Bacillus pumilus: one gene and its partners. The protein of the gene in region 1 interacts with the protein of each later gene in a pairwise test. Links are inferred from orthologs where the notes say so. Each region holds a gene or a part of one and is shown in the gene's direction. Other genes may lie near its edges.

What was found.
Region 2: the proteins of tuf (region 1) and mbl interact in binary tests that used the Bacillus subtilis proteins (3 or more experiments, as listed by UniProt). The link is inferred for Bacillus pumilus from one-to-one orthologs.
Region 3: the proteins of tuf (region 1) and CKW02_RS12810 interact in binary tests that used the Bacillus subtilis proteins (3 or more experiments, as listed by UniProt). The link is inferred for Bacillus pumilus from one-to-one orthologs.

The regions. Positions count from the first base shown.
Region 1 is NZ_LT906438.1:135,188-138,341, forward strand. The notes cover bases 13-3,003. They hold tuf (elongation factor Tu), read left to right. Parts: upstream 13-908; coding sequence 909-2,099; downstream 2,100-3,003. Other genes in these bases: fusA (elongation factor G), read left to right, coding at 13-790; CKW02_RS00725 (alpha/beta fold hydrolase), read left to right, coding at 2,209-3,003. Outside these bases: more of fusA, read left to right, coding at 1-12; more of CKW02_RS00725, read left to right, coding at 3,004-3,154. UniProt on the Bacillus subtilis protein: GTP hydrolase that promotes the GTP-dependent binding of aminoacyl-tRNA to the A-site of ribosomes during protein biosynthesis.
Region 2 is NZ_LT906438.1:3,411,611-3,414,750, reverse strand. Bases 159-3,135 are described here. They hold mbl (cell shape-determining protein Mbl), read left to right. Parts: upstream 159-1,134; coding sequence 1,135-2,136; downstream 2,137-3,135. Other genes in these bases: CKW02_RS17815 (flagellar hook-basal body protein), read left to right, coding at 3,131-3,135; CKW02_RS17820 (flagellar hook-basal body protein), read left to right, coding at 2,261-3,100; spoIIID (sporulation transcriptional regulator SpoIIID), read left to right, coding at 672-950; CKW02_RS17835 (MarR family winged helix-turn-helix transcriptional regulator), read right to left, coding at 159-333. In the rest of the region: more of CKW02_RS17835, read right to left, coding at 1-158; more of CKW02_RS17815, read left to right, coding at 3,136-3,140. UniProt on the Bacillus subtilis protein: Forms membrane-associated dynamic filaments that are essential for cell shape determination. Acts by regulating cell wall synthesis and cell elongation, and thus cell shape.
Region 3 is NZ_LT906438.1:2,482,335-2,485,388, reverse strand. The notes cover bases 137-3,027. They hold CKW02_RS12810 (rod shape-determining protein), read left to right. Parts: upstream 137-1,017; coding sequence 1,018-2,037; downstream 2,038-3,027. Other genes in these bases: mreD (rod shape-determining protein MreD), read left to right, coding at 2,961-3,027; mreC (rod shape-determining protein MreC), read left to right, coding at 2,065-2,964; radC (RadC family protein), read left to right, coding at 253-927; CKW02_RS12820 (Maf family protein), read left to right, coding at 137-204. Outside these bases: more of CKW02_RS12820, read left to right, coding at 1-136; more of mreD, read left to right, coding at 3,028-3,054.

The DNA.
Region 1 (3,154 bases):
TGAAGAGGATCCAACATTCCGTACACAAACAAACCCTGAAACTGGTCAAACGATCATCTCTGGTATGGGTGAGCTTCACCTTGATATCATTGTTGACCGTATGAAGCGTGAGTTCAAGGTTGAAGCTAACGTAGGTGCTCCTCAAGTTGCGTACCGTGAAACATTCCGTTCTGGTGCAAAAGTTGAAGGTAAATTCGTACGTCAGTCTGGTGGACGTGGTCAGTTCGGACACGTTTGGATCGAATTCGAACCAAACGAAGAAGGCGCAGGCTTCGAATTCCAAAATGCAATCGTCGGTGGGGTTGTTCCTCGTGAATACATTCCAGCTATTCAAGCAGGTCTTGAAGATTCACTTGAAAATGGTGTATTAGCTGGATTCCCATTAATCGACATCAAAGCTAAATTATTTGATGGATCATACCACGATGTTGACTCTAACGAAATGGCGTTTAAAATTGCTGCATCTATGGCGTTGAAAAATGCTGTCAGCAAATGTAACCCAGTTCTACTTGAGCCAATGATGAAAGTAGAAGTCGTTATCCCTGAAGAATACATGGGAGACATCATGGGTGATATCACATCTCGTCGTGGACGTGTAGAAGGTATGGAAGCTCGCGGTAACGCTCAAGTTGTTCGCGCAATGGTTCCACTTTCTGAAATGTTCGGATATGCAACTTCACTCCGTTCTAACACACAAGGACGCGGTACTTTCACTATGCACATGGATCACTACGAAGAAGTGCCTAAGAGCATTAGTGAAGAAATCATCAAAAAAAATAAAGGTGAATAATTGATTTTGCCTTTAAACTAAAGTATAACTACTATTGAAGATCAGAAAGTGAGAGGTAACTCTTCACTTTCTATCACTCTATACCAAATACAATGAACCTTTAAGGAGGATTTTTAGAATGGCTAAAGAAAAATTCGACCGTTCCAAATCGCATGCTAACATTGGTACAATTGGACACGTTGACCATGGTAAAACAACTCTAACTGCTGCTATCTCAACAGTTCTTCATAAGAAGTCTGGTAAAGGATCAGCTATGGGATATGACCAAATCGATGGTGCTCCAGAAGAGCGCGAGCGTGGAATCACAATCTCAACTTCACACGTCGAGTATGAAACAGACACTCGTCACTATGCACACGTAGACTGCCCAGGACACGCTGACTACGTTAAAAACATGATCACTGGTGCTGCTCAAATGGACGGCGCGATCTTAGTAGTATCTGCTGCTGATGGTCCAATGCCACAAACACGTGAGCACATCCTACTTTCTCGTAACGTAGGTGTACCATACATCGTAGTATTCCTTAACAAATGTGACATGGTTGACGATGAAGAGTTACTTGAACTTGTTGAAATGGAAGTTCGTGACCTTCTTTCTGACTATGACTTCCCTGGTGATGATGTTCCAGTTATCAAAGGTTCTGCTCTTAAAGCTCTTGAAGGAGATGCTGATTACGAAGCAAAAATCTTTGAACTTATGGATGCGGTTGATGAGTACATCCCAACTCCAGAACGTGACATTGAGAAGCCATTCATGATGCCAGTTGAGGATGTATTCTCAATCACTGGTCGTGGAACTGTTGCTACTGGTCGTGTTGAGCGTGGACAAGTTAAAGTCGGTGACGAAGTTGAAATCATCGGTCTTCAAGAAGACAATGGTAAAACAACTGTTACAGGTGTTGAAATGTTCCGTAAACTTCTTGACTATGCTGAAGCTGGTGACAACATCGGTGCACTACTTCGTGGTGTATCTCGTGAAGATATCCAACGTGGTCAAGTACTTGCTAAACCAGGTACAATCACTCCACATAGCCGTTTCAAAGCTGAAGTTTATGTACTTTCTAAAGAAGAGGGTGGACGTCATACTCCATTCTTCGCTAACTACCGTCCGCAGTTCTACTTCCGTACAACTGACGTAACTGGTATCGTACATCTTCCAGAAGGTACTGAAATGGTTATGCCTGGCGATAACACTGAGATGGAAGTTGAACTTATCTCTACTATCGCTATCGAAGAAGGAACTCGTTTCTCTATCCGTGAGGGTGGACGTACTGTAGGTTCTGGCGTCGTTTCAAATATCATTAAGTAATAAACATATAAAAGAGACTCCTTGCAAAAGGGTCTCTTTTTTTGCTTTTCCAGATCAGAACGGCTACTATAAGCTATAGAATCTAAATGGAACCGAGAGGATCACTGGAATGGCGAAGACATATTTGAAGAAATGGTTAATCGGCGGGGTTGACCAATGGATTATGATCAAAGAAGATCACGCAAGTGAAGCGAAGCCTGTTCTTTTATTTTTACACGGTGGGCCCGGCTCCGCTCAAATCAGTTATATCGATTCGTTTCATGAGGAACTTAATCAAGATTTTACAGTTGTTCATTGGGATCAGCGAGGTGCGGGACTTTCCTATCAAAAGAACCTCCCCAATACTTCTATGACCATTCAGCAATTTATTGAAGATACGATTGAACTGACAGAGAAAGTCCTTTCATATCTAGGTCAATCAAAATTGTACATCGCCGGATATTCATGGGGGTCATTAATCGCCATACAAGCAGTACATAAGCGCCCAGATCTATATCACGCTTATTATGGAATTAGTCAGGTAGTAGATGTAATAAAAGAAGATATTGTGTCATACAAGCTTCTTTTAGAGAAATGCGAACGAAATCGGTTGTTTACTTGTTGCCTGCGATTACTGACGCCTCCTCCGTGGAAACGAATATCAGCTCATGCTCTGTTCTCTCTATATAAAGAGCTCGGAAGCGTAGGTCTCACACATAGGTGGAAGCCGCTGATTCAAATGCTACGCGGATTTCTTTTTAGTAAGGAATATCAGCTCAAAGATAAGTGGAATTTCCTTAAAGGACAGAAGCTTAGTCAGGACATGCTATGGAATGAATTGATGAATGAGAGCATTGAATACCGAGTTTCTACTATATTAATACCTTGTTACTTTATCATTGGTGAATATGACATGATTACACCAGTTGCTGTATCAAAACCTTATGTTGAGCAATTAACAGCACCAGTCAAAGAATGGTTCACCTTTAAAGAATCTGCACATTCCCCGCATCTAGAAGAACCAGAAGAATTTATTCGTACCATAAAAAAGACGGCTGTACATCATCTTCAGGGAA
Region 2 (3,140 bases), 3.3 Mb from region 1 along the record:
AAATTGTTCCATCGTACGTTTGATTTCTTCAAATCGGGCCTTAGCATCATCTGTCATCACGATCAGATTTTCACGTTTGTCTTTTCCTTGTACACGTTTCACCCAGCCATTTGCTTCTAGACGGGTTACGGTTCGGGTAATGGTTGGGGCTTCGACGTTCAAATATGTCCAAATGTCTTTTTGGGTTTTCGGGCCGAATGTATCCAAACAAAAAAGTACAGTCCATTGGGACATGTACAAGTCATAAGCAGCAAGCGCTTCGTTCGCCTTTTTAGACAGCAACCTGGCGCTTTGGTGTATTTGATGTAAACACTCTCTATTTAACGTATCCATATGATCACCTTTATTCAATATTTAGCTAGGTAAATAAAATCACCTTTTCTATTTTACGTGCTCGACCCATTCTTGTAAAGTGAAAATTTTCGCCACTCGAAATGATTGCATTTTCTGATAAATCCCTTGTCCCATCTTCATTTTTAGCATATTCCCTATGCAATGCTAATACACTGTTACAAACCTGACAAAGAGAGTGTTTGAGGTGAGGGATCGTGTTTGGCATTTACTACCTAATGGATGAGGAATTAAGACGAACAAGCGCCGCTGAAAATGGACAATATTGATACGGATCTCATTTCACACTTCTCACATCCATTTTAGGGAGGTCGAGTGGTGTGCACGATTACATCAAAGAGCGAACAATCAAGATAGGAAAGTATATCGTGGAGACAAAGAAAACCGTTCGTGTAATTGCGAAAGAATTTGGAGTCTCTAAAAGTACTGTACACAAGGATTTAACAGAAAGACTGCCAGAAATTAATCCAGATCTGGCTAATGAAGTGAAGGAGATACTGGATTATCATAAATCAATCCGCCACTTGCGAGGGGGAGAAGCCACTAAATTAAAGTATAAAAAAGAAGAAATTTTAGAAGGCGAGCCTGTGAAACAATAAGATTAGTTCTTTGTTCTTAAACATGATATATATATCTTCCTCATATCGGTAGTTTCTAACCACAAATTTTGTAAAGACTTTTGTAAAGAAATATCTTTTTTTCTGCAAATTATGATAGAATATATAATTAGGGCAGAATGTGGTATTTGCTATGGAAACAGATTTTCAAGGAGGATATATATAGATGTTTGCTAGGGATATTGGAATTGATCTTGGTACTGCCAATGTACTGATTCATGTCAAAGGAAAAGGAATTGTGTTAAATGAACCATCTGTTGTAGCTCTTGACAAAAACAGCGGGAAAGTTTTGGCTGTTGGAGAAGAGGCTAGACGTATGGTTGGACGTACGCCTGGGAATATTGTTGCGATTCGTCCATTAAAAGATGGCGTAATTGCTGATTTTGAAGTAACTGAAGCGATGCTCAAGCATTTTATTAACTCATTAAATGTGAAAGGGCTATTCTCAAAGCCGCGTATGCTCATCTGCTGCCCAACAAACATTACATCTGTTGAGCAGAAGGCGATCAAAGAAGCTGCTGAAAAAAGCGGCGGTAAGCATGTATTTCTTGAAGAAGAGCCGAAAGTAGCAGCTATTGGTGCTGGTATGGATATTTTTCAGCCAAGTGGAAACATGGTCGTAGATATTGGAGGCGGAACGACAGATATCGCTGTCATCTCAATGGGTGACATTGTAACCGCCTCTTCTATTAAAATGTCTGGAGATAAATTTGATCTGGAAATTCTCAACTACATTAAAAAAGAGTACAAGCTGTTGATCGGTGAACGCACGGCTGAGGATATTAAGATCCAAGTTGCAACGGTATTCCCAGACGCACGTCATGAAGAGATTTCAATTCGTGGACGAGACATGGTGACAGGATTACCAAGAACGATTACCGTCACAAGCAAAGAAGTAGAAGAAGCATTGCGTGAATCTGTATCTGCGATTGTTCAGGCTGCGAAGCAAGTTCTTGAGAGAACACCGCCTGAATTATCAGCTGATATTATTGATCGCGGCGTCATCATTACAGGTGGCGGAGCTCTTCTAAACGGGCTTGATCAATTGCTTGCAGAAGAGCTGAAAGTACCAGTTTTCGTGGCTGAGAATCCGATGGATTGCGTAGCTGTTGGTACTGGCGTCATGCTTGATAATATGGACAAGCTGCCAAAGCGTAAACTCAGCTAATGATGTCCCTCATTCTTTTTCGAAAGAATGGGGGATTTTTATTAAAGAACCCTGCAAATATGCCGATATATTTCATAGAAGATTGTGTTTAGGTCATGTGAAAGAATTTTAATGAGGTGAGCACGTGTTAAAAGGACTATATACCGCAACATCTGCCATGATCGCTCAAGAGCGGCGGACAGAAATGCTTTCAAATAATATCGCAAATGCGAATACGCCAGGATATAAAGCGGATGAGGGGACCATGCGGGCATTTCCAGAAATGCTGCTAAGCCGAATGGAGTCAGGACGTTTCCAAACTTCCTCAGGCAAAGGTTTTAGTGTTCCACAGCAAACGCCGATTGGCGGCATTAATACGGGGACATATATGCAGGAACTGATTCCTCAATTTACACAAGGAACTTTAAAAACAACAGATCAAACAACGGATGTCGCACTAGTCGAAAATAATGTGCCGATCAACCCGGAGACCAATCAGAAATCAGCGCTTTTTTATGCGGTCAATACACCAGAAGGCGTTCGTTATACGAAAAGCAGCTCAATTACAATGAACGCACAAAATCAGTTGACTATCAATGGACGTGCCCTTCTTTCTGTCACAGGTCAGCCAATTACGGTTCAGAGTGAGAATTTCAAAGTGAATGCAGATGGAACTGTGAGTGAAAATGGACAAAATCTCGGGCAAATTGATGTGCGTGTTGCGATGGATACAAGGAACTTAGCGAGAGAAGGAAATGATTTATACCGTACAGCTGATAACCAGCCCCTGCCAAGCGCAGTCAATAACGGTCAAATGTCCTATACGTTAAGTCAAGGTGTATCGGAGCTGTCGAACGTGGATGTGACGAAATCATATACAGAAATGACAACCGCCTATCGAGCATTTGAAACAAACCAAAAAGTGGTTCAGGCGTATGATAAAAGCTTAGAAAAAGCAGTGAATGAAATCGGCAGAGTGTACTAATCAAGACATGAAAAAGAAAGGAGGATTCTCATGCTTAGAA
Region 3 (3,054 bases), 2.3 Mb from region 1 along the record:
GTGACATTTTGGACGCTGACTCAAAATGAAATAGACCGCTATATCGATACGGGCGAACCCCTTGATAAAGCGGGAAGCTATGGCATTCAAGGGAAAGGCGCACTGTTTGTTCAAAAAATAGATGGTGATTATTTTTCCGTTGTCGGTCTACCTATTGCGAAAACAGTCAGAGTGCTTGAAACCTTTGGAATCACCCCTTTTTGAAGACAGGAAGGAATTCTAAAAGGAGTGGTCATCCTGAACGATTTCCCTATGCTGCTAAAGCATCTCCCTCATGATGAAAAACCGAGAGAACGATTTATCAAATACGGGCCCAGCAGTTTGTCAAATCATGAACTTGTTGCGATTCTTCTAAGAACAGGCACGAAAAAAGAATCAGTTCTCCAAATTTCTGCAAGACTTCTGCAAACATTTGGCGGTCTTCGCTCTGTAAAAGAAGCCTCAATTGAAGAAATGTCGAAGATTAGAGGAGTTGGAAAGGCGAAGGCGATTTCTCTTTTAGCTGCTTTAGAACTCGGCACTAGATTACACCATCAAACGACGGATAACCGCTATGTGATCCGCACACCAGAAGACGGAGCGAACTTTGTGATGGAAGATATGAGATTTTTGACACAGGAAAATTTCGTTTGTCTTTATCTCAATACAAAAAATCAAGTTCTTCATAAACATACCGTGTTTATTGGAAGCCTGAATTCATCGATCGTTCACCCGCGTGAAATTTTCAAAGAAGCCTTTAAACGATCGGCCGCTTCATTTATATGTGTGCACAACCATCCATCTGGAGATCCGACGCCCAGCAGGGAAGATATTGAAGTTACACAGCGACTTTTTGAATGTGGAAAGCTGATTGGAATACAGCTGCTTGATCATCTGGTCATAGGTGATCAAAAATTTGTGAGTTTGAAGGAAAAAGGGTATTTGTAACACTTTTTTTTTCAATGTTTTACGATATAATAGAGTTTATGAGTTTTTCCCTAAAGGGAATTTTGGTTTAAGAAAGGAAGATACATACATATGTTTGGAATTGGTACAAAAGACCTTGGAATAGATCTTGGAACAGCGAACACGCTTGTTTTTATTAAAGGAAAAGGCATTGTTGTAAGAGAACCTTCGGTCGTAGCTTTGGAAACTGATACGAAGTCTATAGTGGCGGTTGGAAATGACGCGAGAAACATGATTGGCCGTACACCTGGTAATATTGTGGCACTTCGCCCAATGAAAGACGGAGTCATTGCAGATTACGAGACGACAGCAACAATGATGAAATATTACATTAATCAAGCATTAAAAGGCAAAGGGCTTTTTGCTCGTAAACCTTACGTGATGGTATGTGTACCATCTGGTATTACAGCTGTAGAAGAGCGTGCAGTTATTGATGCAACAAGACAAGCTGGTGCACGTGACGCATACCCGATTGAAGAGCCATTTGCTGCGGCGATCGGTGCTAACCTGCCTGTATGGGAGCCAACAGGAAGTATGGTTGTTGACATTGGCGGCGGTACAACAGAGGTAGCCATTATTTCTCTTGGCGGTATTGTGACATCACAATCAATCCGCGTGGCAGGAGATGAAATGGATGATGCGATCAGCAGCTACATCCGTAAAACGTATAACCTGATGATCGGTGATCGTACGTCAGAAGCTATTAAAATGGAAATTGGTTCTGCGCAGCCTGATGTACATGATGAAATGGATATTCGGGGCCGTGACCTTTTAACTGGTCTGCCAAAAACAATCTCGATTACAGCAGATGAGATTGCAAAAGCGCTTCGCGATACAGTGGAAACAATTGTTGATGCGGTGAAAATGACACTTGAAAAAACTCCGCCTGAGCTGGCAGCAGATATTATGGACCGTGGAATCGTCTTAACTGGCGGCGGTGCATTGCTTCGTAATCTTGACAAAGTCATTAGTGATGAAACGAAGATGCCAGTCATTATTGCTGAAGACCCGCTTGACTGTGTGGCAATCGGAACAGGAAAAGCACTAGAGCATATTCATTTGTTCAAAGGAAAATCAAAAGATAATCGATAATCGGGCGTAAATAAAGAGGTGTAAGACATGCCGCAGTTTTTTATGAATAAAAGATTAATGTTGCTCCTTGTCTGTGTCATCGTACTGGTGGCCATGATTGGTTTTTCAGTGAAAAGCGGCAGAGGTGCTTCATGGCCGGAAAAATTAGTGGGGGATACGACAGGCTTTTTTCAAGGTGTCTTTCATAAACCATCACAATTTATCGCCGGTATTTATGGGAACGTACAAGATTTAAAGAACACATACGATGAAAACGAACGTCTTCGAAAAAAACTTGATGGACAAACCCAATATGAGGCGAAACTTCAAGAACTAGAAGATGAGAACAAAAAGCTTCGCAAGCAGCTCGGTTATGTGAACTCTATTCGTGATTATACGCCAATTCTATCAACGGTTATCGCTAGAAACCCGTCCCTTTGGGATAGCTTTGTCATGATTGATAAAGGGAAAAAACAAGGCGTTGACAAAGATATGGCGGTCACAAATGAGAGTGGTGCGTTAATTGGGAAAATTGAAAGTGATAAGCTCAACAATTTTACTTCGACTGTAAGGTTGCTAAGCTCTACTGACCAAAATAATAGAATTTCAACGAAAATTTTTGCGAAAAAGGGCAAAGAAGAACTCAACGGAATTATTAACGGCTATGACAGTAAGAAAAAAATGCTGACAATGAATATTCTGAAATCTGATGCAGATGGAGATGTCAAAAAAGGAGATCTTGTTGAAACATCTGGAGCAGGGGGCGTATTCCCTCAAGGCTTGACGATTGGTAAGGTGAGTGAAATCGAGCCAGATCATTACGGCCTGACAAAAATCATTTATGTAGAACCAGCGGCTGAACTCAACAATTTAGACCGCGTGATTGTGGTGAATCGCAGCTCAAGTACGGCAGATGCATCTGAATTGACGAAGGAGGAAGGATCGTGAGACGTTTCCTTCTTGCTTTCGTCATGTTGTTTATCTTCGTATTTGACAGTATTTTTGTCGATCTAGTGAAGCTCCCATTTGTTTCAGACA